DNA from 3 places in the Streptomyces sp. NPDC001568 genome. Region 3 is predicted to be linked to each of the others. Evidence: riboswitches for the same ligand, from Rfam matches in the RefSeq annotation. Region 3 holds a riboswitch; each other region holds the start of a gene.
The links. Region 3 has a riboswitch for cyclic di-AMP ahead of ACFY0I_RS20305 (transglycosylase family protein). Riboswitches for the same ligand answer to the same signal wherever they lie in the genome.
Positions count from the first base shown of each region.

Region 1 (7,374 bases), on a different contig from region 3:
TTCGGCCGCTGGGGCACCAACTACGTGTACGGCACCGGATCGGTCCTGCCGGCCCTCACCGCCGCCGGCATCGCCACGTCCCACCCCGCCGTCCGGCGGGCCGTGCGCTGGCTGGAGTCCGTACAGAACGAGGACGGCGGCTGGGGCGAGGACCAGCGCTCCTACCAGGACCGCTCCTGGGCCGGGAAGGGGGCGTCCACCCCCTCGCAGACCGCCTGGGCGCTGATGGCCCTGCTGTCGGCCGGGGAACGCGACGGCAAGGCCGTCGAACGGGGCCTCGCCCACCTGGTCGGGACCCAGCGTCCCGACGGCACCTGGGACGAGCCGTACTTCACCGGCACCGGCTTCCCCTGGGACTTCTCGATCAACTACCACCTGTACCGGCAGGTGTTCCCGCTGACAGCCCTGGGCCGCTACCTGCACGGGGAACCCTTCGGTCCCGACGGACGCCGCCCCACCGCCGCCCCGGCCCTCTCCGAGGAGTGCTGATGGCCGGCCCCGGGGCACAGCCCCCGCCCGCACCGCTGCTGATCGCCTGCGCGCTGCGCATCGAGCGGGTGGCGCTGCGCAGCGCGGGACGTCCGGCGGGCGACACCGCCGCGGTGCTGCGCACGGGCATGGGGCCGCGCGCCGCCGAACGGGCCGTCGCCCGCGCGCTGGAGCGGCCGGGGATGGCGGGGGCGGCCGTCCTCGCCACCGGATTCTGCGCCGGACTGGTCCCCGGCATGCACCCCGGCGACCTGGTCGTCGCCGACGAGACCCGGGACCCGCGCGGGACCGTCGCGTGCACCGGCACCCGACTGCTCGCCGAGGCCCTGGCCCGGGCCCTCCCGGACCGGACCGTGCACACCGGCGCGCTGTCCGGATCCGACCACGTCGTCCGCGGCCAGGAGCGGGCCCGGCTGGGCGCCACCGGGTCCGTGGCGGTCGACATGGAGTCGGCGGCCACCTTGTGGACCGCCACCCGGGCCGTCCGTACCCCGACGGGGGAGGGACGCCCCGTTGCGGCCGTCCGGGTGATCGTGGACGCTCCTGAGCACGAGCTCGTCCGCATCGGCACCGTCCGCGGTGGAATATCGGCGTTCCGTGTACTGCGTGCCCTACTGCCCGCGTTCCATGAATGGCACCGTTCTTCGCTGCTCCCCAGGAGGTGAGCCAGATGGCCATGCCACTGCGCCAGTCCATCAGGGTCGGGACCTATCTTCTCGAACAGAAGCTCCGCAAGCGGGAGAAGTTCCCGCTGATCGTGGAACTGGAGCCGCTCTACGCCTGCAACCTGGCCTGCGAGGGGTGCGGAAAGATCCAGCACCCGGCCGGGGTCCTCAAGCAGCGCATGCCGGTGGCCCAGGCCGTCGGCGCCGTGCTGGAATCCGGCGCGCCGATGGTGTCCATCGCGGGCGGTGAGCCCCTGATGCACCCCCAGATCGACGAGATCGTCCGGCAACTGGTGGCCAAGCGGAAGTACGTCTTCCTCTGCACCAACGCGATGCTGCTCCGCAAGAAGATCGAGAAATTCACCCCGTCCCCCTATTTCGCCTTCGCCGTCCACATCGACGGGCTGCGCGAACGGCACGACGAATCGGTCGCCAAGGAAGGCGTCTTCGACGAGGCCGTCGCGGCCATCAAGGAGGCGAAGCGGCGCGGTTTCCGGGTGACGACGAACTCCACCTTCTTCAACACCGACACCCCGCAGACCATCATCGAGGTGCTCAACTACCTCAATGACGACCTCCAGGTCGACGAGATGATGATCTCGCCCGCCTACGCCTACGAAAAGGCCCCTGACCAGGAACACTTCCTGGGCGTCGAACAGACCCGCGAGCTCTTCAAGAAGGCCTTCGCGGGCGGGAACCGGCGCCGCTGGCGGCTCAACCACTCCCCGCTCTTCCTCGATTTCCTGGAAGGGAAAGCGGATTTCCCCTGCACCGCCTGGGCCATTCCCAATTACTCCCTCTTCGGCTGGCAGCGCCCCTGCTACCTGATGAGCGACGGCTACGTGCCCACGTACCGCGAGCTCATCGAGGACACCGACTGGAGCAAGTACGGCCGCGGCAAGGACCCGCGCTGCGCGAACTGCATGGCGCACTGCGGCTACGAGCCCACCGCCGTCCTCGCCACCATGGGCTCCCTCAAGGAATCCCTGCGAGCGGCCCGGGAGACCATCGGCAGCAACCGGGCCGGCTCGTCATGACCGTCGGCCAGGGGGGCGGCAAGGGCTTCGACCTCGCCGCCCTGCTCGCCGAGCGCGGGGACGAGCGCTACGAGCTCCACTCCCGCCACCTCAACCACCAACTGCCCCGCATGCTGCACACCATCGGCTTCGACAAGGTCTACGTACGGGCCGAGGGCGCCCACTTCTGGGACGCCGAGGGCAACGACCACCTCGACATGCTGGCCGGCTTCGGAGTCATGGGCCTCGGCCGCCACCACCCCGTCGTCCGCAAGGCGCTGCACGACGTCCTGGACGCCCAGCTCGCCGACCTGACCCGCTTCGACTGCCAGCCGTTGCCGGGACTGCTCGCCGAGAAGCTGCTCTCGTACAGCCCCCACCTGGACCGGGTCTTCTTCGGCAACAGCGGCACCGAGGCGGTGGAGACGGCCCTGAAGTTCGCCCGGTACGCCACCGGCCGGCCCAGGATCCTCTACTGCGACCACGCCTTCCACGGGCTCACCACCGGCTCGCTGTCGGTCAACGGCGAAGCCGCCTTCCGGGACGGCTTCGCGCCGCTGCTCCCCGACACGGCGATCGCCCTCGGAGACCTGGACGCCCTGGAACGCGAACTGCGCCGGGGCGACGTGGCCGCCCTGATCGTGGAGCCGATCCAGGGCAAGGGGGTGCTCGCCGCGCCTCCCGGATTCCTGCGCGCGGCGCAGGAGCTCCTCCACCGGCACAAGGCCCTGCTGATCGCCGACGAGGTGCAGACGGGCCTCGGACGCACCGGTGATTTCTACGCGTACCAGCATGAACCCGGCGTCGAGCCGGACCTGGTGTGCGTGGCCAAGGCCCTGTCGGGCGGCTACGTACCGGTCGGCGCGACCCTGGGCAAGGACTGGATCTTCCAGCGCGTGTACTCCTCCATGGACCGCGTGCTCGTCCACTCGGCGAGCTTCGGCTCCAACGCGCAGGCGATGGCCGCCGGCCTGGCGGTGCTGAGCGTCATGGAGGACGAGGAGGTGACGGCGAACGCCCGCGCCATGGGCGACCTGCTGCGGGGCAGGCTCGCCGCCCTCGTGGACGAGTACGAGCTGCTGCACGAGGTGCGGGGGCGCGGGCTGATGATCGGCATCGAGTTCGGCCGGCCGTCCTCGCTGGGCCTGCGCAGCCGTTGGGCGATGCTCCAGGCCGCCCGCAAGGGGCTGTTCGCCCAGATGGTCGTGGTGCCGCTGCTGCGCAAGCACCGGATCCTCACCCAGGTGTCCGGGGACCACCTGGAGGTCATCAAGCTCATCCCGCCGCTGATCGTGGACGAACGCGACGTGGACCGGTTCGTCGGCGCCTTCCGGGAGGTCATGGACGAGGCGCACGGCGGGGGATCGCTGATGTGGGACTTCGGTCGGACGCTGGTGAAGCAGGCCGTCGGCAACCGCTGACGGCCTGCCGGCCGGGGAAGCGCCCCTACGGTTCCAGCAGTCCGTCCCGTAGCCGGACCAGGGTCTCGGGCGCCAGCCCGAGACCCTCGGCGAGGTACCGGTCCACCCCGCCCCACTCCTCGTCGATGGTCTCGTACGCCGCCTCCAGATACGCGGCGCGCGCGTCGAAGAGCGGCGCCAGCAGTTCCGCCACCTCGGCCGGGCGGGGCGGGGCGGCATCCGCGCCGCGCCGCATCCGGTAGCGGCGGTGCGGGGCGTTCGACTCCAGGTAGTCCGCCGCGATCGCCTCCCGCTCGACGCCGAGCGCCAGCAGCGTGACGGCGATCGACAGACCGGCCCGGTCCTTGCCCGCGGCGCAGTGCATCAGCGCCGGCACGCTGTCCTCGGCCAGCGCGTGCACGACCCGACTGTGTTCGGCGGTCCGGGTGCGGATCATCGTGCGGTACGAGGTGGTCATGCGCTCGACCGCCCGACCCTCCCCGAGGACGGTGCGCAACTGGGCGAGGTCGCCGTCGCGCACGATCTTCCAGAACTCCTTCCCGGCGGCCGGGTCGGACAGCGGGATGTTCACGTAGCGCACGCCCGGCAGCTCCACGTCCGGCCCTTCCAGGGCGTGGTCGGCGCGGTTGCGGAAGTCGAAGACCGTGTGCAGACCGAGCGACGCGAGGAACTGTGTTCCCGTTTCGGTGGCATGCGCCAGATGTCCGCTTCTGAACAGTCGTCCCGACCTGACCCTCCGTCCGTCGACGGTCGGCAGGCCGCCCACGTCACGGAAATTGCGGACTCCCGTCAGCTCCGGTTCAGGTTCGGGCCGCGCCGGGAGGGGTGGTGGTATCCGATGGGTCACGAGGGGTCCTCCGCATCGTCCTGAGGTGTCCGAATTACGCCGGTTGGGAGCAACTTGCCATATGTGGAGGCGAGATCGCGCCAGGCTCCGTGAGCCAGATCATACGGTGACCGTGTGTGCCCGATCGCGAAATCCGAATTCCCACGCCAGGGCGGTTGTTGCTGGTGCGGAATGGACGCAGGGTGACCGGAATTCCGTCGCTCCCCCATACCTGTGATTGCGTCAGGGAATGTGCGGCTTGTTGCCCGTGGACCCGCTCGATTACCTTCACGACCGATCCGGGTGGACAGCCTAATCCTGCCGCCGCCCGGGAACCGCACCCGACTATCGACGCGCGCGGCAGGAGCGGGGGAACCAGGTAAGCCGCCGGACCGGAGCATCCTCCGGGCCGGCTAGGGGTGAAGCCGTACGCGTCCTCGACGTGCGCGGCCGGACATCTCCAGTCCGAACCCGACAGCTCACCTCGCAGGCGACGGAGAGGAATTCGCCATGCCCGGTAAGGGTAAGCATCGCCGACCGAAGTCCCGTTCCATATCCCGCGGTCTGACCGTGGCCGGCACCGGCGGCGCCGCCCTCGCGCTGCCGCTGATCGGGGCCACCGGCGCCCACGCCGCCGCCCCCGCGGCGACCCCGGCCACGGCACCCGCGCAGGCGCCGCAGGCCCCGGCGGCCCTTCAGGCCGCTGCCGCCGCCACGCCCACCGCTACGCCGACCGCCGCTCCCGCCGCGGTCTACACGGTCGTCGCCGGCGACTACCTCTCGAAGATCGCCGCCGAGCGCCGGCTCACGGGCGGCTGGGAGCAGCTCTACGCCGACAACCGCGACGCCGTCGGCAGCGACCCCTCCCTCATCCACCCGGGCCTCAAGCTGACCCTCGGCGCTCCGGGCTCGGCCGCGGCCGCACCGGCCCCCGCCGCTCCGGCCCCGACCAAGAAGCAGTCGGCGCCCGCGACCCCGGACTCCGCCTCCGAGTCGGGCTCCGGCGCCCGCTCCGACCGCTCCGAGCGCTCCTCCAGCCGCCCTGAGGCGTCCGACGAGCGGACCTCCGCCCCGAAGGCGGCGCCCAGGAAGGCCGCGCCCGCGCAGAAGCCCGCCGGCTCGGGTCAGGCGGCGCCCTCGACTCCGTCGACCTCCGGCGGATTCGTGGCCCCGGTCGCCGGTGGCGTCTCCACCGCGTACCGCATGGGCGGCAGCATGTGGTCCTCCGGTTACCACACCGGCGTCGACTTCATGGCGAGCACCGGAACCACCGTCAAGGCCGTCGGCGCGGGCACCGTGGTCTCCGCCGGATGGGGCGGCTCGTACGGCAACGAGGTCGTCATCAAGCACGCGGACGGCAAGTACTCCCAGTACGCGCACCTCTCCTCGCTGTCCGTCTCGGCCGGCCAGAGCGTCACCGGCGGCCAGCGCATCGGCCTCTCCGGCGCCACCGGCAACGTGACCGGCCCGCACCTCCACTTCGAGATCCGCACGGGCCCGTCCTACGGCTCGGACATCGACCCGCTGGGCTACCTCCGCTCCAAGGGCGTCAGCGTCTGACGGCACCGGCCGTCGGACACGGACACGCGTGAGGCCGGGACCCGAGGGGGGTCCCGGCCTCACGTGTACTTATTCCTTATCCCCCGCGTGGTACAGATCACGGTCCGTCAACCCCTCATTACGTTGGCGTAGGTTGGTTGCGACGGTGAAGGATGTGTTCCCGTGGCAGCGACGACGACGACACTCAAGACCATCGGCTCGTACGCGGCGATCGGGGACAGCTTCACCGAAGGCGTGGGAGACCCGGGACCCGGGGATTCCTATCTCGGCTGGGCGGACCGCCTCGCCGTGCTTCTCGCCGATCAGCGCGACGAACACGACTTTCGGTACGCGAATCTGGCCGTGCGGGGGAAGCTCCTCGACCAGATCGTGGCCGACCAGGTCCCGAGGGCCCGGGCCCTCGCACCGGACCTGGTGACCTTCTGCGCGGGCGGGAACGACATCATCCGCCCCGGCAGCGACCCGGACGACGTGGCGGAGCGGTTCGAGGCGGCCGTGGCCGACCTCACCGAAGCCGTCGGCCTCGTCATGATCACCACCGGCTTCGACACGCGGGGCGTACCGGTCCTGAGGCACCTCCGGGGCAAGGTCGCCACGTACAGCGCGCACGTCCGCTCCATCGCCGACCGGTACGACTGCCCGGTGCTCGACCTGTGGTCGCTGCGCTCCGTGCAGGACCGGCGGGCCTGGGACGGCGACCGGCTGCACCTCTCGCCCGAGGGCCACACCCGCGTCGCGCTGCGCGCCGCGCAGGTCCTGGGCTACGGGATCCCGGCCGACCCCGACCAGCCGTGGCCGCCCACGCCGCCGCGCGGGTCGGTGGACGTGACCCGCGACAACATCCAGTGGGCGCGCGAACACCTCGTGCCGTGGATCGGACGCAGGCTGCGGGGCGAGTCCTCCGGCGACCACGTCGCGGCGAAGCGCCCCGACCTGCTGCCGCTCTAGGGCGCCCGGGGAGCCGGACACGCCCGATTCCGTCCGGCGGGTTCCCGCCGGGCGGAATCCTCACGGGCCGGTACGCGTTGGGATGGTCGTGCATGTACTACCGTGCCACCTCGAACCGCACCCTCTTGAGGAGGCGCCTTGACCGGCTCCCTTCCCCTGCGTCCCAGGCTGCGCGCCCTGCGCGCCGAAGCCTTCGGGGCGGACTCCTCCGGCGCCCGGCTGGAGCGGATCCAACGCTCGCCGAACTTCGCCGACGGCGCCTTCCAGAACCCGGTGAAGGGCAGGACCAGGCCCTCCGGGTCGATGGCCGAGTTCGCCCGGGTCTACTTCCACAAGGAACAGCGCGTCCGGCGCAGTCCCGCCGCGCCGATCCCCGTCTACCCGACCACCCTGGCCGAACTGGCGAAACCGCCGGTCAGCGGCCTGCGCGTGACGTGGATGGGCCATTC
Region 1 is NZ_JBIAVF010000006.1:240,959-248,332, reverse strand. It holds gene shc (squalene--hopene cyclase) at 1-489, shown strand, start outside; gene ACFY0I_RS13520 (1-hydroxy-2-methyl-2-butenyl 4-diphosphate reductase) at 489-1,154, shown strand; gene hpnH (adenosyl-hopene transferase HpnH) at 1,160-2,191, shown strand; gene ACFY0I_RS13510 (aspartate aminotransferase family protein) at 2,188-3,591, shown strand; gene ACFY0I_RS13505 (tyrosine-protein phosphatase) at 3,617-4,426, opposite strand; cyclic di-AMP (ydaO/yuaA leader) riboswitch at 4,757-4,923, shown strand; gene ACFY0I_RS13500 (LysM peptidoglycan-binding domain-containing M23 family metallopeptidase) at 4,928-5,977, shown strand; gene ACFY0I_RS13495 (SGNH/GDSL hydrolase family protein) at 6,140-6,925, shown strand; gene ACFY0I_RS13490 (MBL fold metallo-hydrolase) at 7,064-7,374, shown strand, end outside.
Region 1: it holds a riboswitch for cyclic di-AMP, as region 3 does, so the genes downstream of both, ACFY0I_RS13500 (LysM peptidoglycan-binding domain-containing M23 family metallopeptidase) here and ACFY0I_RS20305 (transglycosylase family protein) in region 3, are expected to answer to the same signal.

Region 2 (7,374 bases), on a different contig from region 3:
GCCGTGCCCGCCGACTCCAGCAGCACCGTCCGCCGCTCGGTGCCGAACTTCTTCGACACCGCGGCCAGTTCGGAGGAGACCAGCTTGCGCAGTTCGCCGTCCGAATCCAGGATGCCCGTCAGCTCGTCGATCTCGCCGGTGAGGCGGTCGCGCTCGGACTCCAACTCGATCCGGTCGAAGCGGGTCAGACGGCGCAGCGGGGTGTCGAGGATGTACTGCGTCTGGATCTCGCTGAGCGAGAAGTGCTCGATCAGCCGCTCCTTGGCCTGTGCGGAGTTGTCGCTCTCGCGGATCAGCCGGATGACCTCGTCGATGTCGATCAGGGCCACCAGCAGGCCCTCGACCAGGTGCAGTCGGTCGCGCCGCTTGGTGCGACGGAACTCGCTGCGCCGGCGGACGACCTCGAAGCGGTGGTCCAGGTAGACCTCCAGCAGCTCCTTGAGGCCCAGCGTCAGGGGCTGCCCGTCGACCAGGGCGACGTTGTTGATGCCGAAGGACTCCTCCATCGGCGTCAGCTTGTAGAGCTGCTCCAGGACGGCCTCCGGGTGGAAACCGTTCTTGATCTCGATGACCAGGCGCAGGCCGTGCGAGCGGTCGGTGAGGTCCTTGACGTCGGCGATGCCCTGGAGCTTCTTCGAACCGACCAGGTCCTTGATCTTCGCGATGACCTTCTCGGGGCCCACCGTGAAGGGCAGTTCGGTGACGACGAGACCCTTGCGGCGCGGGGTGACGTCCTCCACCGAGACCGTCGCGCGGATCTTGAAGGTGCCGCGACCGTTCTCGTAGGCGTCCTTGATGCCGGAGAGCCCGACGATCCGGCCGCCCGTGGGCAGGTCGGGACCCGGCACGAAGCGCATCAGCGCCTCCAGGTCCGCCTCCGGGTGGCGGATCAGGTGGCGGGCGGCCGCGATGACCTCGCCCAGGTTGTGCGGGGCCATGTTGGTGGCCATGCCGACGGCGATCCCGGAGGCGCCGTTGACGAGCAGGTTCGGGTACGCCGCGGGCAGGACGACCGGTTCGCGCTCCTGGCCGTCGTAGTTGGCGTTGAAGTCGACGGTGTCCTCGTCGATCGACTCCGTCATGAGTGACGTGGCGTCGGCCATCCGGCACTCGGTGTAACGCATCGCGGCCGGCGGGTCGTCGTTGCCGAGCGAACCGAAGTTGCCGTGGCCGTCGACCAGGGGCAGGCGCATCGAGAAGGGCTGCGCCATGCGCACGAGCGCGTCGTAGATCGACGCGTCGCCGTGCGGGTGCAGCTTGCCCATGACCTCGCCCACGACACGGGCGCACTTGACGTAGCCGCGGTCGGGGCGCAGGCCCATCTCGTTCATCTGGTAGACGATGCGCCGGTGCACCGGCTTCATGCCGTCCCGGGCGTCCGGCAGGGCACGGGAGTAGATCACCGAGTACGCGTACTCGAGGAAGGAGCCCTGCATTTCGTCGACGACGTCGATGTCGAGGATCTTCTCCTCGAAATCCTCCGGCGGCGGGGTCTTCGTGCTGCGGCGGGCCATCGCTGCGCGGCTCCTTAACCAAGAATCGGGTGTGCGGGGTGTACGGGACGTACGGGTTCCGGCCGGGCGGTCCGGCAGGGGCGACGCGGACCATTGTGGCCCGGGCCGCCGACAATGCCGACTCCGACCCCGGGGGTCCCCCGGACGGAGTCCGCGGGCGGCATCCGGGAACTTCTCCGGTGGCCGACGCGCTTGCATACAGTGGCAGGTCTGACAGAAATCTCTGCATCGCGATCGAAGGGACCACATGCCCATGGGTCACACGGCCACAGCTCAGGCCGGCTCCGGCGGCCTGACAGCGACCGAGCACCGGCTGGCCAACGGCCTGCGCGTGGTGCTGTCCGAGGACCACCTCACCCCGGTCGCCGCCGTCTGCCTCTGGTACGACGTCGGCTCGCGCCACGAAGTCAAGGGGCGGACCGGTTTGGCTCACCTTTTCGAGCACCTGATGTTCCAGGGTTCGGCGAGCGTACCGGGCAACGGACACTTCGAGCTCGTCCAGGGCGCCGGTGGCTCCCTGAACGGGACCACCAGCTTCGAGCGCACCAACTACTTCGAGACCATGCCGGCCCACCAGCTGGAACTCGCCCTGTGGCTGGAGGCGGACCGGATGGGTTCGCTGCTGGCCTCCCTGGACGACGAGTCCATGGAGAACCAGCGCGACGTCGTCAAGAACGAGCGTCGCCAGCGCTACGACAACGTCCCCTACGGGACGGCGTTCGAGAAGCTGACCGCCCTCGCGTACCCCGAGGGCCACCCGTACCACCACACCCCGATCGGCTCGATGGCCGACCTGGACGCCGCGTCCCTGGAGGACGCGCGCACCTTCTTCCGTACCTATTACGCGCCCAACAACGCCGTCCTGTCGGTCGTCGGCGACATCGACCCCGAGCGCACCCTCGCCTGGGTCGAGAAGTACTTCGGCAGCATCCCGTCGCACGACGGCAAGCAGCCCCCGCGCGACGGCACGCTGCCCGAGGTCATGGGCGCGCAGTTGCGCGAGGAGATCGTCGAGGAGGTCCCGGCGCGCGCGCTGATGGCCGCCTACCGCCTCCCGCACGACGGCACCCGCGAGTGCGACGCCGCCGACGTGGCGCTGACCGTCCTGGGCGGCGGCGAGTCCTCCCGCCTGCACAACCGGCTGGTACGCCGCGACCAGAGCGCCGTCGCGGCCGGCTTCGGCATGCTGCGGCTCGCCGGCGCGCCCTCGCTGGGCTGGTTGGACGTCAAGACCTCCAGCGGCGTCGAGGTGCCCGCCATCGAGGCCGCCGTCGACGAGGAGCTCGCGCGGTTCGCCGCCGAGGGTCCCACGGCCGAGGAGATGGAGCGCGCCCAGGCGCAACTGGAGCGCGAGTGGCTGGACCGGCTGAGCACGGTGGCCGGCCGGGCCGACGAACTGTGCCGCTTCGCGGTGCTGTTCGGCGACCCGCAGCTGGCCCTGACCGCCGTGCGGCGCGTCCTGGACGTCACCGCCGAGGAGGTGCAGGCCGTGGCCGCGGCCCGACTGCGCCCCGACAACCGGGCGGTCCTGGTCTACGAGCCGCTGGCCGGGTCCGACGCCGACGACGCCGACGAGACCGACGAGAACGAAGGGGCGGAGCAGTGAGCGACACCGCAGCCGTCACGATGACCTTCCACCCGCAGCCGCAGCCCGGCGAGGCCAAGCCGTGGGCCTTCCCGGCCCCCGAACGGGGCGCGCTGCCCAACGGCCTGACCTTGCTGCGCTGCCACCGTCCGGGCCAGCAGGTGGTCGCGGTCGAGGTCAACCTCGTGGCCCCGCTGGACGCGGAGCCCGAGGGCCTCGACGGGGTGGCCACGATCATGGCCCGCGCCCTGTCGGAGGGCACCGACAAGCACTCCGCCGAGGAGTTCGCCGCCGAGCTGGAGCGCTGCGGCGCCACGCTCGACGCGCACGCCGACCACCCCGGCCTGCGGGTTTCCCTGGAGGTTCCGGCCTCCCGCCTGCACAAGGCGATGGGCCTGCTCGCCGAGGCGCTGCGCGCGCCCGCCTTCGCCGACAGCGAGGTCGACCGGCTGGTGCGCAACCGGCTCGACGAGATCCCGCACGAGCTGGCCAACCCGCAGCGCCGCGCGGCCAAGCAGCTCTCCAAGGAGCTCTTCCCGGCCTCCCTGCGCATGTCCCGGCCGCGCCAGGGCACCGAGGAGACGGTGGCCCGCATCGACTCCGCGGCCGTCCGTGCCTTCTACGAGGCGCACGTGCGCCCCGCCACCGCCACCGCGGTGGTCGTCGGCGACCTGACCGGCATCGACCTGGACGCCGTCCTGGCCGACACCCTGGGCAGTTGGACCGGTGACACCGCCGAGCCCCGCCCGGTGCCCCCGGTGACCGCCGACGACACGGGCCGTGTGGTCATCGTCGACCGGCCCGGAGCCGTCCAGACGCAGTTGCTGATCGGTCGGATCGGCGCGGACCGCCACGACCTCGTGTGGGCCCCGCAGGTGCTCGGCACGTACTGCCTCGGTGGCACGCTCACCTCCCGCCTGGACAAGGTGCTGCGCGAGGAGAAGGGGTACACGTACGGCGTGCGCGCCTTCGGTCAGGTGCTGCGTTCCACCGCCGACGGCAAGGGCGCCTCGATGCTCGCCATCAGCGGCTCGGTGGACACCCCGAACACCGGCCCGGCGCTGGAGGACCTCTGGAAGGTGCTGCGCACCCTCGCGGAGGGCGGTCTGACCGACGCCGAGCGGGACGTGGCGGTGCAGAACCTGGTGGGCGTGGCCCCGTTGAAGTTCGAGACGGCGTCCTCCGTCGCGGGCACGCTGGCCGACCAGGTCGAGCAGGAGCTGCCGGACGACTACCAGGCGCGGTTGTACGCCCGGCTGGCCGAAACCGGTACGGCGGAGGCGACTTCGGCGGTCGTGCGCGCCTTCCCGGTGGACCGTCTGGTGACGGTGCTGGTGGGCGACGCGGCGCAGATCGAGGAGCCCGTACGGGCACTGGGCATCGGCGCCGTAACCGTCGTCACCAACTGACCCGTGGTCGACCGGTAATCGAGCGGCGGACGACCGCCGCTCCACCGGTAACCGACCGATTCTGAAGGGGCTCTGATGGATTATCCGTCAGGGCCCCTTTTGTCCGATTAGTGGTTTGGTTGCTCGTATGCGGTGTGGCGTACGCAACAAAAGCGCTCGTGTGTTTGGCGATCCACTGATGATCCGCCTAGCGTCGGCCCTGCTGTTCGTCAGTTGTGCCCGCCGCATCCGCGGCACCGAACAGTGATCGCCGAGTCCCCGTCAGGCGCGAGCCTGGGGAGCCGGGGACCCACAGTCCCTGGGGTGAATCGGACCGCCTCGCAAGAGGAGGTCCGTAGGAGACCTTCCTGCTCCGAACCCGTCAGCTAACCCGGTAGGCGAGAGGGAAGGAAAGGATCACCCCCTTCATGGCGTTTGGCAGTCGTCCCACCGGCTCCGGCAAGCACCGCGGCTCCAGCCGTCTGAGCCGCAAGACCGCCGGCTACGCCGGTATAGCCGCCCTCGCCACCACGGGCGTGGTCGGCACCCTCGCGGCTCCCGCCTTCGCGGCGGACAACTCGGGCCCCTCCATGGAGGACACCGGCCAGAACCCGGTGGTCGTCGCGAACGACCTCCAGGGCGACATCGTGGCCCAGGCCGATTCCCAGCAGCGCGCCGCCGAGGCCGTCTCCGCCCAGGCCCAGGCCGAGGCCGACGCCAAGCAGCGCGCCGCCGAGGCCAAACGCGTCGCCGAGGTCGCCGAGGCCAAGGCGAAGGCCGACCGGGAGACCGCCGAGCGCGTCGCCCGCGAGGAGGAGCGCAAGCGCCTCAACACCTACGTCTCGCCGGTCGCGGGCTCCTACGTCAGCACCTCCTACGGTGCGGGCGGTGCCATGTGGTCCTCCGGTAGCCACACGGGCATCGACTTCCACGCCTCCCTCGGCACCACGATCCGCGCCGTCGGCGCCGGTACGGTCGTCGAGGCCGGCTGGGGCGGCGCCTACGGCAACAACGTGATCATCAAGCACAACGACGGCACGTACACGCAGTACGGCCACATGGACTCGCTGACCGTGTCCGCCGGCCAGCAGGTCGCCCCGGGCCAGCAGATCGGCCGCGCCGGCACCACCGGCAACTCCAGCGGCGTGCACCTGCACTTCGAGGCCCGCACCAGCGCCCAGTACGGCTCGGACATCAACCCGCTGGCGTACCTGCGCTCGCACGGTGTGAACCTCTGACCCGAGCGGCACCGCACCACCACTTCCACGGACGACCCCGGCTCACCGAGCCGGGGTCGTCCGCGTTCCCGGAGCCCATCGCGCCGGCCGACCCGGTCCTTCCAGGGTCCGCCTCTTCCCGTTGCGTGAAATGTTTCGGATTTCCGGCCGTCCTCGGAAATATTCGCGTGTTGCAATAGAGTCGCGACACGGTCACGATTCCGGCGACGGCGCCGGCAGCCGAATTCACGCGGAGGTCCGGCCTTGCGTATTCCCGCGCACGCGGTGTGCACAGCGATCCGCGACGATATCGTCTCCGGCTTCTTCGGGCCGGGCGGCCGCCTCACCGAGGAGGTCCTGGCCCGCCGCTACGGGGTCTCCCGCGTCCCGGTGCGCGAGGCGCTGCGCACCCTGGAGTCCGAAGGGTTCGTCACCACGCGCCGCCACGCGGGCGCCTGCGTGGCGGAGCCCACCGAACAGGAGGCGGCCGACCTCCTGGAGCTACGGATGCTGCTGGAGCCCCTCGCGGCCTCCAGGGCGGCCCGCAGGCGGACGGATGCCCACCTGCGGGTGCTGCGCGGGCTGGTCCGGCTGGGGCAGGAGCGGGCCCGTAGGGGTCAGGGGGGCGATCTGCGGGACCTGGGGGGCTGGTTCCACGAAACCCTCGCCCAGGCCTCCGGTAGCCCGGGCCTGATCGCCCTGCTGACCCAGACCCGGCGCAAGATCGCCTGGATGTACACGGTGGAGGCGCCCGCGCGCCCCGTGGAGTCCTGGGCCGAACACGGCGCCATCGTCGACGCGGTGGCCCGCGGGGACGTCGAACGGGCCCGGGCGCTGACCGCGCAGCACGCGGCGCGCGCCGCCGAGGCGCACCGGCCGCGGGTGAGGACTCCGCAACCTGCCGTAAACATGTCGAGCGTCCGGCATTAACACGGGCCGTATACAAAGGTGGGTGGATATTCTCACGGCGCCGGGCGGTTCGTGGTACCGCACATTTCTCCTGCTCTCTTTCCGGCCTTCTTCTTCCTTCGGGTTTCCGGTTTTGCGTCCGGCGTCGAATTCCCGCCCGCGCGGCCGAAAAGCAGAAGAGCCGCAGTCCCCGGGGTCACCGGGGGCTGCGGCTCTTCTGCTCGTTCGGGGTGGTACCGGACCCGAAGGGTCAGACGGTCTCCGGGAGCTCATCGAGGCCCTCGGCGACCAGCTTCGCGAGGCGGTCCAGGGCGGCGTCCGCACCCTCGGCCTCCGAAGCGAGAACGATCTCCTCGCCGCCCTGGGCGCCCAGGCCCAGGACCGCCAGCATGGAAGCGGCGTTGACGGGGTCGCCGCCCGCCTTCGCGATGGTCACCGGGACGCCGGAAGCGGTCGTCGCCCGGACGAAGATCGAGGCGGGACGAGCGTGCAGGCCCTCGGCCCAGCCGACGTTGACGCGGCGCTCTGCCATGGTGATGCCCTTCAGGTTCTTACGGTTGTCTAGACCAGTCTCTCACGGCACCCCGAATGCTCGGACCGACCTTCGGCCCCGATCCACCGCCGTTCGACCTTCCCCAGCTTGCACCGCTTCGCCCCGGACTGCCGCGTTCGGCGCGCGCTCGCGTCCAGGCCGGTCCGCCCGGCCCGTCCGCCCCTTAGGGTGACCCCATGACGACCGCGTCGGACCCCTCGTACCCGGC
Region 2 is NZ_JBIAVF010000009.1:206,090-213,463, reverse strand. It holds gene ACFY0I_RS18695 (DNA topoisomerase (ATP-hydrolyzing) subunit A) at 1-1,514, opposite strand, end outside; gene ACFY0I_RS18690 (M16 family metallopeptidase) at 1,768-3,120, shown strand; gene ACFY0I_RS18685 (M16 family metallopeptidase) at 3,141-4,508, shown strand; cyclic di-AMP (ydaO/yuaA leader) riboswitch at 4,747-4,903, shown strand; gene ACFY0I_RS18680 (M23 family metallopeptidase) at 4,916-5,725, shown strand; gene ACFY0I_RS18675 (GntR family transcriptional regulator) at 5,969-6,634, shown strand; gene ACFY0I_RS18670 (HPr family phosphocarrier protein) at 6,864-7,145, opposite strand; gene ACFY0I_RS18665 (GNAT family N-acetyltransferase) at 7,343-7,374, shown strand, end outside.
Region 2: it holds a riboswitch for cyclic di-AMP, as region 3 does, so the genes downstream of both, ACFY0I_RS18680 (M23 family metallopeptidase) here and ACFY0I_RS20305 (transglycosylase family protein) in region 3, are expected to answer to the same signal.

Region 3 (7,374 bases):
TTCAAGCTGCTGCGCGACAAGCTGTTCGCGCACTACGGCAGCCAGGAGAAGGCCCTGGCCCAGCTCGGCGCGGCGGCGAAGGAACTCGACATCGAGGTCAACCCGCGCTACGGCCGGTGGGACGCCCAGCAGATCCTGCTCGGCGACCAGGAGACCCCGTGGATCACCCAGCGCACCCGGCCCGAGCAGGCTCCCCCCGCCGGGGCCTGAGCCCGCGCGACGGAGGTAGGTTCGGAGGGTGACCGACCACACCGCCGAACCCGCCCCCGCCGCTCCCGTACCCGCCGACGGGCGGACCCCCGTCCCGGCCGGCCGCATCGTGCTGCTGACCGCGAGCCATCGGGTCGCCCCCGGGCTGCTGTCCTGGCCCGCCTGGCAGATCCTGCACGCCGCGGACCGGGTGCTGTGCGCCGACCCGGGGCACCCGCAGCTGCCGTACCTGCGCGAGGCGGGCGTCACCGTGGAGCGGGCGGCCCCCGACGCGCACGAGCTGGTCGAGGCCTGCGCCGGCGGCCGTACGGTCGTGGTGATCCCGGGCGGGGAGGGCGACGGCCGACTCACCGACGGGCTGGCCCGCCTCGCCGGATCCGGCCGCGTCTCGATGCCCGACCTGGAGCTGCTGCCCGGCTCGTACGACCTGCCCGGCGCCCGACTGCTCGACGTGGTCCAGGTGATGGACCGGGTCCGGCGCGAGTGCCCCTGGACCTCCCGGCAGACCCACGAGGGGCTGGTGAAGTACGCGCTGGAGGAGGCGTACGAGCTGGTCGAGGCGATCGAGGGCGGGGACCGCGCCGAACTGCGCGAGGAGCTCGGCGACGTGCTGCTCCAGGTCGTCCTGCACGCCCGGATCGCCCAGGACGGCGCCGCCTCCGTCGAGGGCGACGGAGGCGACGAAGGCGACGGGGACGACGACGGCGAAGTCGCCGTCGGGCCGTTCTCGATCGACGACGTGGCCGGCGACCTCGTCGACAAGCTGATCCGCCGGCACCCGCACATCTTCGGTGACGAGAAGGCGGACACCCCGGAGGAGGTCCGCGCGCACTGGCAGGCCACGAAGGCCGTCGAGAAGCGGCGCGCGTCGGTGACGGACGGTATCCCGCTCGCCCAGCCGGGTCTCGCGCTCGCCGCCAAGCTGGCGGGTCGGGTCCGCGCGGCGGGCCTTCCCGTGGAGCTGCCCCGGGGCGAGGGGATCGGATACGAACTGCTGGCGCTGGCGGCGCGCGCCGAGGAGGCGGGAACCGACCCCGAGACCGCGCTGCGCGTGGCGGCCCGCGCCTACCGGGACGCGATCCGGGCGGCCGAGGGCGTCGCGTAGCGCGGGCGGGGACCTCGGCCGGCGAGCCCCGCGGCTCAGTCCTCGCGCGGGGCGCGTCCCGACGGGTTGTGCCAGTGCGTGGCGGGCCGGTCCAGGAACCATTCGCCGAAGCCCGTCGGCCGGTTCGGGGCGGCGCCGACCGGCGGAACGGCGTCGTGGAAGAGGCGGTCGGGGAGCGCTCCGAGCCCTTCCAGCAGGTGAACGGTCTCGTCGACGAACTGCGGCGGCCCGCTGAGGTAGACGTCCTGCTCGCGCCACAGCCCCCGGTTGCTGAGCGCGGTCGCCAGCCGGTCGGTCGCCTGGTTGCGGTGCCGGCCGGGGGCGGGCGTGATGTAGGTGACGGCGAGCCAGCGCAGGTCGGCGGCGTACGCGTCGATGAGCGGCCGGTCGTAGAGGTGCGCGGCGTCCCGGGCGACCGCGAAGAGCCGTACGTCGTGATCGGGGGGGTGCTCCACGAGGTCCTCCAGCATGGCGCGGACGGGCGCCCAGCCGGTCCCGGCGGCGATGAGGGTGACCGGCCGGTCCGCGCGCCGCAGGGTCAGCGCCCCGCCGGGGGCGCCGAGCCGCAGCCGTTCGCCGGGCCGGACCTCGCGGACCAGGGTGGTGCTGAGCCGGCCGCCCTCGATGCGACTGACGTGGAGGTCGACGGTGCCGTCGGAGCGGGGCGCGTTGCCCAGCGAGTACGTCCGCCAGGTGGTCGGCACGCGCGCGCAGCTCACGCTCACGTACTGGCCGGGGAGATAGGGGAGGGGCGCGTGGGGTCGCAGGGTCAGTACCGCGATGTCCTCCCCGTACTGGAGGTGCCGCACGATCTCGGCGTCCCACCAGGGCGGTGAGTCGTCGGCGGCGGCGCCGGCCGTCATCATGTCGGCGATCACCTGGTAGGCCTCGGCCCAGGCCTTCTCGGTGGCCGGGGTCCAGGCCTCGCCGGAGGTCTCGGCGAGCGCGGCCAGCAGGCTCGCGCCGACGGCCGCGTAGTGCTCGGGGCCGACGAGGAACTTGCGGTGGTCGCGGCCGAGGTCACGGAGGTAGGGCAGGAGGGTCTCGTCCTCCAGCCGGGAGATCACATGCGTGAGGGCGGCGAAGAGCCGGTCCCGCTGCCGCTCCATGTCCCGCGGGTCGGGCGGGAAGAGCTCACGGATCCCGGGGTTGTGCCAGAACAGGTGGGAGTAGAAGTACTTGACCGCGTGCTCGGCCCTCCTCTCCACCACCGCGAAACTGCTCTTCAAGATCCTCACATCCACAAAACCGAAAGTAGGAACGGCGGGGAACGGGACGTCAAGGGATGGCCGATCTGCGGACAGCCGCGACGAACACCCCATATGGGATCGCCGGTACGGTCCGGGATACGGTCTGCGGGTGCATGAGCAGACCTCCGCGACCCCGGCCGACTCCGCCCCCGCCGAGGGGCCGACCCTCTTCGACTGGGAGTTCGCGACCGACCCCTACCCCGCCTACGCCTGGCTGCGCGAGCACTCCCCGGTGCACCGCACCAAGCTCCCCAGCGGGGTGGAGGCCTGGCTGGTCACCCGCTACGCCGACGCCCGGCAGGCCCTCGCCGACCAACGCCTCAGCAAGAACCCCGCGCACCACGCCGAACCCGCCCACGCCAAGGGCAGGACCGGTATCCCGGGAGAGCGCAAGGCGGAGCTGATGACGCACCTGCTGAACATCGACCCGCCGGACCACACCCGGCTGCGCCGACTGGTGTCGAAGGCGTTCACCCCGCGCCGCGTCGCCGAGTTCACCCCGCGCGTGCAGGAGCTCACCGACCAACTGATCGACGCCTTCGCCGCGAAGGGGGAGGCCGACCTCATCCACGAGTTCGCCTTCCCGCTCCCCATCTACGCCATCTGCGAGATGCTCGGCGTACCGCGCGAGGACCAGGACGACTTCCGCGACTGGGCCGGGATGATGATCCGGCACGGTGGCGGCCCGCGCGGCGGAGTCGCCCGCTCGGTCAAGCAGATGCGCACCTATCTCGGGGAACTCATCCACCGGAAACGGGACGACCTCGGCAATGACCTCATCTCCGACCTGATCCGGGCAAGTGACCACGGTGACCACCTCACCGAGGCCGAGGCCACGGCGATGGCGTTCATCCTGCTGTTCGCCGGCTTCGAGACGACCGTGAACCTCATCGGCAACGGCGTCCACTCCCTCTTCATGAACCCGGAACAGCGCGAGCGGCTCCAGGCCTCCCTCGCGGCGGGCGAGAGCGCCCTCCTGGAGACCGGGGTCGAGGAACTCCTGCGCTACGACGGCCCGGTGGAGCTGGCGACCTGGCGGTTCGCGACCGTCCCGCTGACCCTCGGCGGGCAGGAGGTCGCGGCCGGCGACCCGGTGCTGGTGGTCCTCGCTGCGGCCGACCGGGACCCCGAGCGGTTCGCCGATCCGGACACCCTGGACCTGTCCCGGAGTGACAACCAACACCTCGGCTACGGCCACGGGATCCACTACTGCCTCGGCGCTCCGCTCGCCCGGCTCGAAGGACAGACGGCGCTCGCGACTTTGCTGACGCGTCTGCCGGATCTGGAACTTGCCGTTCCCCCCACGGACCTGCGCTGGCGCGGCGGACTCATCATGCGTGGCCTACGCACCCTTCCGGTTCGCTTCACACCTCGAAACAACTGAGTCGCATTCCGACGCCGTCTGATCACACGTCAGTCACCTGCCGAACTTGTGACAATCGTTCGAAGGCCGCTAGGTTCTGCCGTTACCCCGCCGTTATGCGAAAGGTGCAGCCTCATGCGTTCCGGGAACGGCCGCCACAGACGCCCCCGCCAGGTACCCGCCCTGGTCGTCACCGCCGGAGTCACAGGCTCCGCACTCGCCCTGCCCCTGCTCGCCGCGACGAACGCGAGCGCGGCCGACACGACCACGTGGGACAAGGTGGCCGACTGCGAGAGCGGCGGCAGCTGGAGCGCCAACTACGGCAGCGGCGAGTACGGCGGGCTCCAGTTCACGCAGGAGCAGTGGAGGAACGCGGGCGGACTCGCCTACGCGGAGCGCCCCGACCTCGCCAGCCGCTCCCAGCAGATAGCCGTCGGCGAGAAGGTGCTGGCCTCGCAGGGCCCCCAGGCGTGGCCGCTGTGCGCCGCCTCGGCCGGTCTGACCCAGCAGGGTCCGGCCGCAGCGGTGGACCCGGGTGACCCCAGGCCCGCCGGGCCGGTCGCCCCCACCCCGGTCCGGCCCGACGGTTCGGTGCCCGTCGCCGGCTCCGAGCCCGCCGTCGACTTCGGGGCCCCGACCCCGCAGCCGGGGCAGGAGGGCCCGTCGACCGGCCCGACCGGCCTGCCGGACTACCCGCTGGGCCCGACCAGCGGACTGCCCGTCATGCCCGACCCCGACTCCCCGGCCCCGTCCACGGACCCGACGGTCCCGCCGACGACCGTGCCGCCCACCACGACCCCGCCCACCACGGCCCCCACCACCCCGGTGGACCCGACGGCCCCGACGGCCCCGACGGCCCCCGGGACCCCCGGCGTTCCGGGCACGCCCACCGTCCCGGTGGACCCGACGGCGCCCACGGCCCCGCTCACCCCGGGCGCCACGCCCTCGGCCGTGCCCGCCGGTGCGGTCGACGGAGCGGGCAAGCACCGCGGCCCGGCCGCCGTCGAGGTGCCCGGCACTTCTGACGCCGCGTCGACCCCCTCGTACACGGTGAAGGCCGGCGACAGCCTCGCCGCGATCGCCGACTCCCAGGGCCTCAAGGGCGGTTGGAACAAGCTCTACGCGGCCAACGAGCAGGTCATCGGTGGGGACGCGGACCTCATCAAGCCGGGTCAGAACCTGGATCTAACCAAGGAATAGGGGCAGTTCGCCCACCCGGAAAGAGCTGAATGTCCGTTATCGGCAAATGAGACATGCGTCTCTTCCGATCAACTGGCGTGTCTCGTTCCGGAACTTCCACAAACCCGCCCCTCACCTGCGTAAACGTACTTTTGAGGAACGCAAGTAGGCCGGTTTCTCCCTGATGTCGCGCGTTGAACATCAGGGGGAGACCTGTCTACCTTCTGAGTCGCTCGCCACCGCGGGCTCCTTCGACCGCATCGCCGAATCCTGCCGGCGGACGGGGGGAACAGTCGTCGCGCAAGCGCCGAAGGCAGGAGCGGGGGAACCAAGGTAGGCGCCGGGAACGGTCGTTGGAAGACGGCTGCGCACCGGCTTGGGGTTAAGCCACGTGCTCGACACGTGACCGGGCAACTCATCCGCCCGAACCCGACAGCTCACCTCGAAGGCGTCGGTGAGGAGAACTCCATGCTGCTTTCCGGCAAGGGCAAGCACCGTCGCGGCTCCAAGGCCGTCCGTATCGTCACGCTCGCCGGTGTCGCCGGTGTCGCCGTCGCGGCCCCGCTGATGACGGCCGGTACCGCGAGCGCCGCCACCGTTTCCGAGTGGGACAAGGTCGCGGCGTGCGAGTCCGGTGGCAACTGGGCCATCAACACCGGCAACGGCTACTACGGCGGCCTGCAGTTCTCGGCCTCCACCTGGGCCGGCTACGGCGGCAAGGCGTACGCCGCGCAGGCCAACCAGGCCAGCAAGTCCCAGCAGATAGCCATCGCCGAGAAGGTCCTCAAGGGCCAGGGCAAGGGCGCCTGGCCGCACTGCGGCAAGGGCCTGTCCAACGCCGCGTACAACGGCGGCGGCTCGACCACCACGCCCGCCAAGCCGAAGCCCGAGACGAAGCCGGCCAAGCCCGCCCCGGCGAAGCCCGCGAAGCCGGCCACGCCCGCCAAGCCGGCGACGCCGAAGGCCGAGCCGAAGCGCACCGAGGTCCCCGTCTCGCGCTCCGAGCGCGTCGAGACCCCGGCCGTCAAGCCGCAGGCCCCCAAGACCGAGGCCCCGGCCACCGGCAACGGCTCCTACGTGGTCAAGGCCGGCGACACCCTGGGCACCATCGCCCAGGCGAACGGCGTCAAGGGCGGCTGGGAGAAGCTCTTCCAGCTGAACAAGGACACCGTCAAGGACGCCGACCTGATCTTCCCGGGTCAGAAGCTGACGCTCAGCTGAACTCCTGCATGACACCGCATCACCCGCGGTCGCTCAGCATGCCCACCGCCCGGCGCGCATCACCTCGCGCGCCGGGCGGCGGCATGCTCGCAGGCATGTCCCGGGGCACGTTCCGGGGCGCGCTCCGGAACCGGTGCGGGCGGCCCTTCGCGGGCCGAAGCCCAATTTTTCCAGAGCCCTATGTCCTGGAAGAGGGGCATTCAGCCCCTATTTCGTCCCAGGACCCGGGCGGTCGGCGGGCCCAGTGCCCGGAGCCGGTTAGGCTCTAGGCGGCAAGGCCATCCCACGGCCTGACACGCCACCGCACACCCAGCGTCACATCCCAGAAGGAGATGCTCGTGCCGTCCATCGACGTCGTCGTAGCCCGGGAAATCCTGGACTCCCGAGGCAACCCCACGGTCGAGGTCGAGGTGGGCCTCGACGATGGCAGCACCGGCCGTGCTGCAGTTCCGTCCGGCGCCTCCACCGGTGCATTCGAGGCCATCGAGCTCCGTGACGGTGACCCCAACCGTTACTTCGGCAAGGGTGTCGAGAAGGCCGTCCTCGCCGTCATCGAGCAGATCGGCCCGGAGCTCGTCGGCTACGACGCCACCGAGCAGCGCCTGATCGACCAGGCCATGTTCGACCTGGACGCCACCGACAACAAGGGCTCCCTCGGCGCCAACGCGATCCTCGGCGTGTCCCTCGCCGTGGCGCACGCCGCCTCCGAGGCCTCGGACCTGCCGCTCTTCCGCTACCTCGGCGGCCCGAACGCGCACCTGCTGCCCGTTCCGATGATGAACATCCTCAACGGTGGGTCGCACGCCGACTCCAACGTGGACATCCAGGAGTTCATGATCGCCCCGATCGGCGCGGAGTCCTTCTCCGAGGCGCTGCGCTGGGGTGCCGAGGTCTACCACACCCTCAAGAAGGTCCTGCACACCAAGGGCCTCTCCACCGGTCTCGGTGACGAGGGCGGCTTCGCGCCGAACCTGGAGTCCAACCGCGCCGCGCTCGACCTCATCGTCGAGGCCATCAAGCAGGCCGGCTACGTCCCGGGCAAGGAC
Region 3 is NZ_JBIAVF010000010.1:248,992-256,365, forward strand. It holds gene ACFY0I_RS20280 (SurA N-terminal domain-containing protein) at 1-210, shown strand, start outside; gene ACFY0I_RS20285 (MazG family protein) at 239-1,315, shown strand; gene ACFY0I_RS20290 (globin domain-containing protein) at 1,351-2,553, opposite strand; gene ACFY0I_RS20295 (cytochrome P450) at 2,675-3,949, shown strand; gene ACFY0I_RS20300 (transglycosylase family protein) at 4,064-5,128, shown strand; cyclic di-AMP (ydaO/yuaA leader) riboswitch at 5,403-5,573, shown strand; gene ACFY0I_RS20305 (transglycosylase family protein) at 5,576-6,328, shown strand; gene eno (phosphopyruvate hydratase) at 6,661-7,374, shown strand, end outside.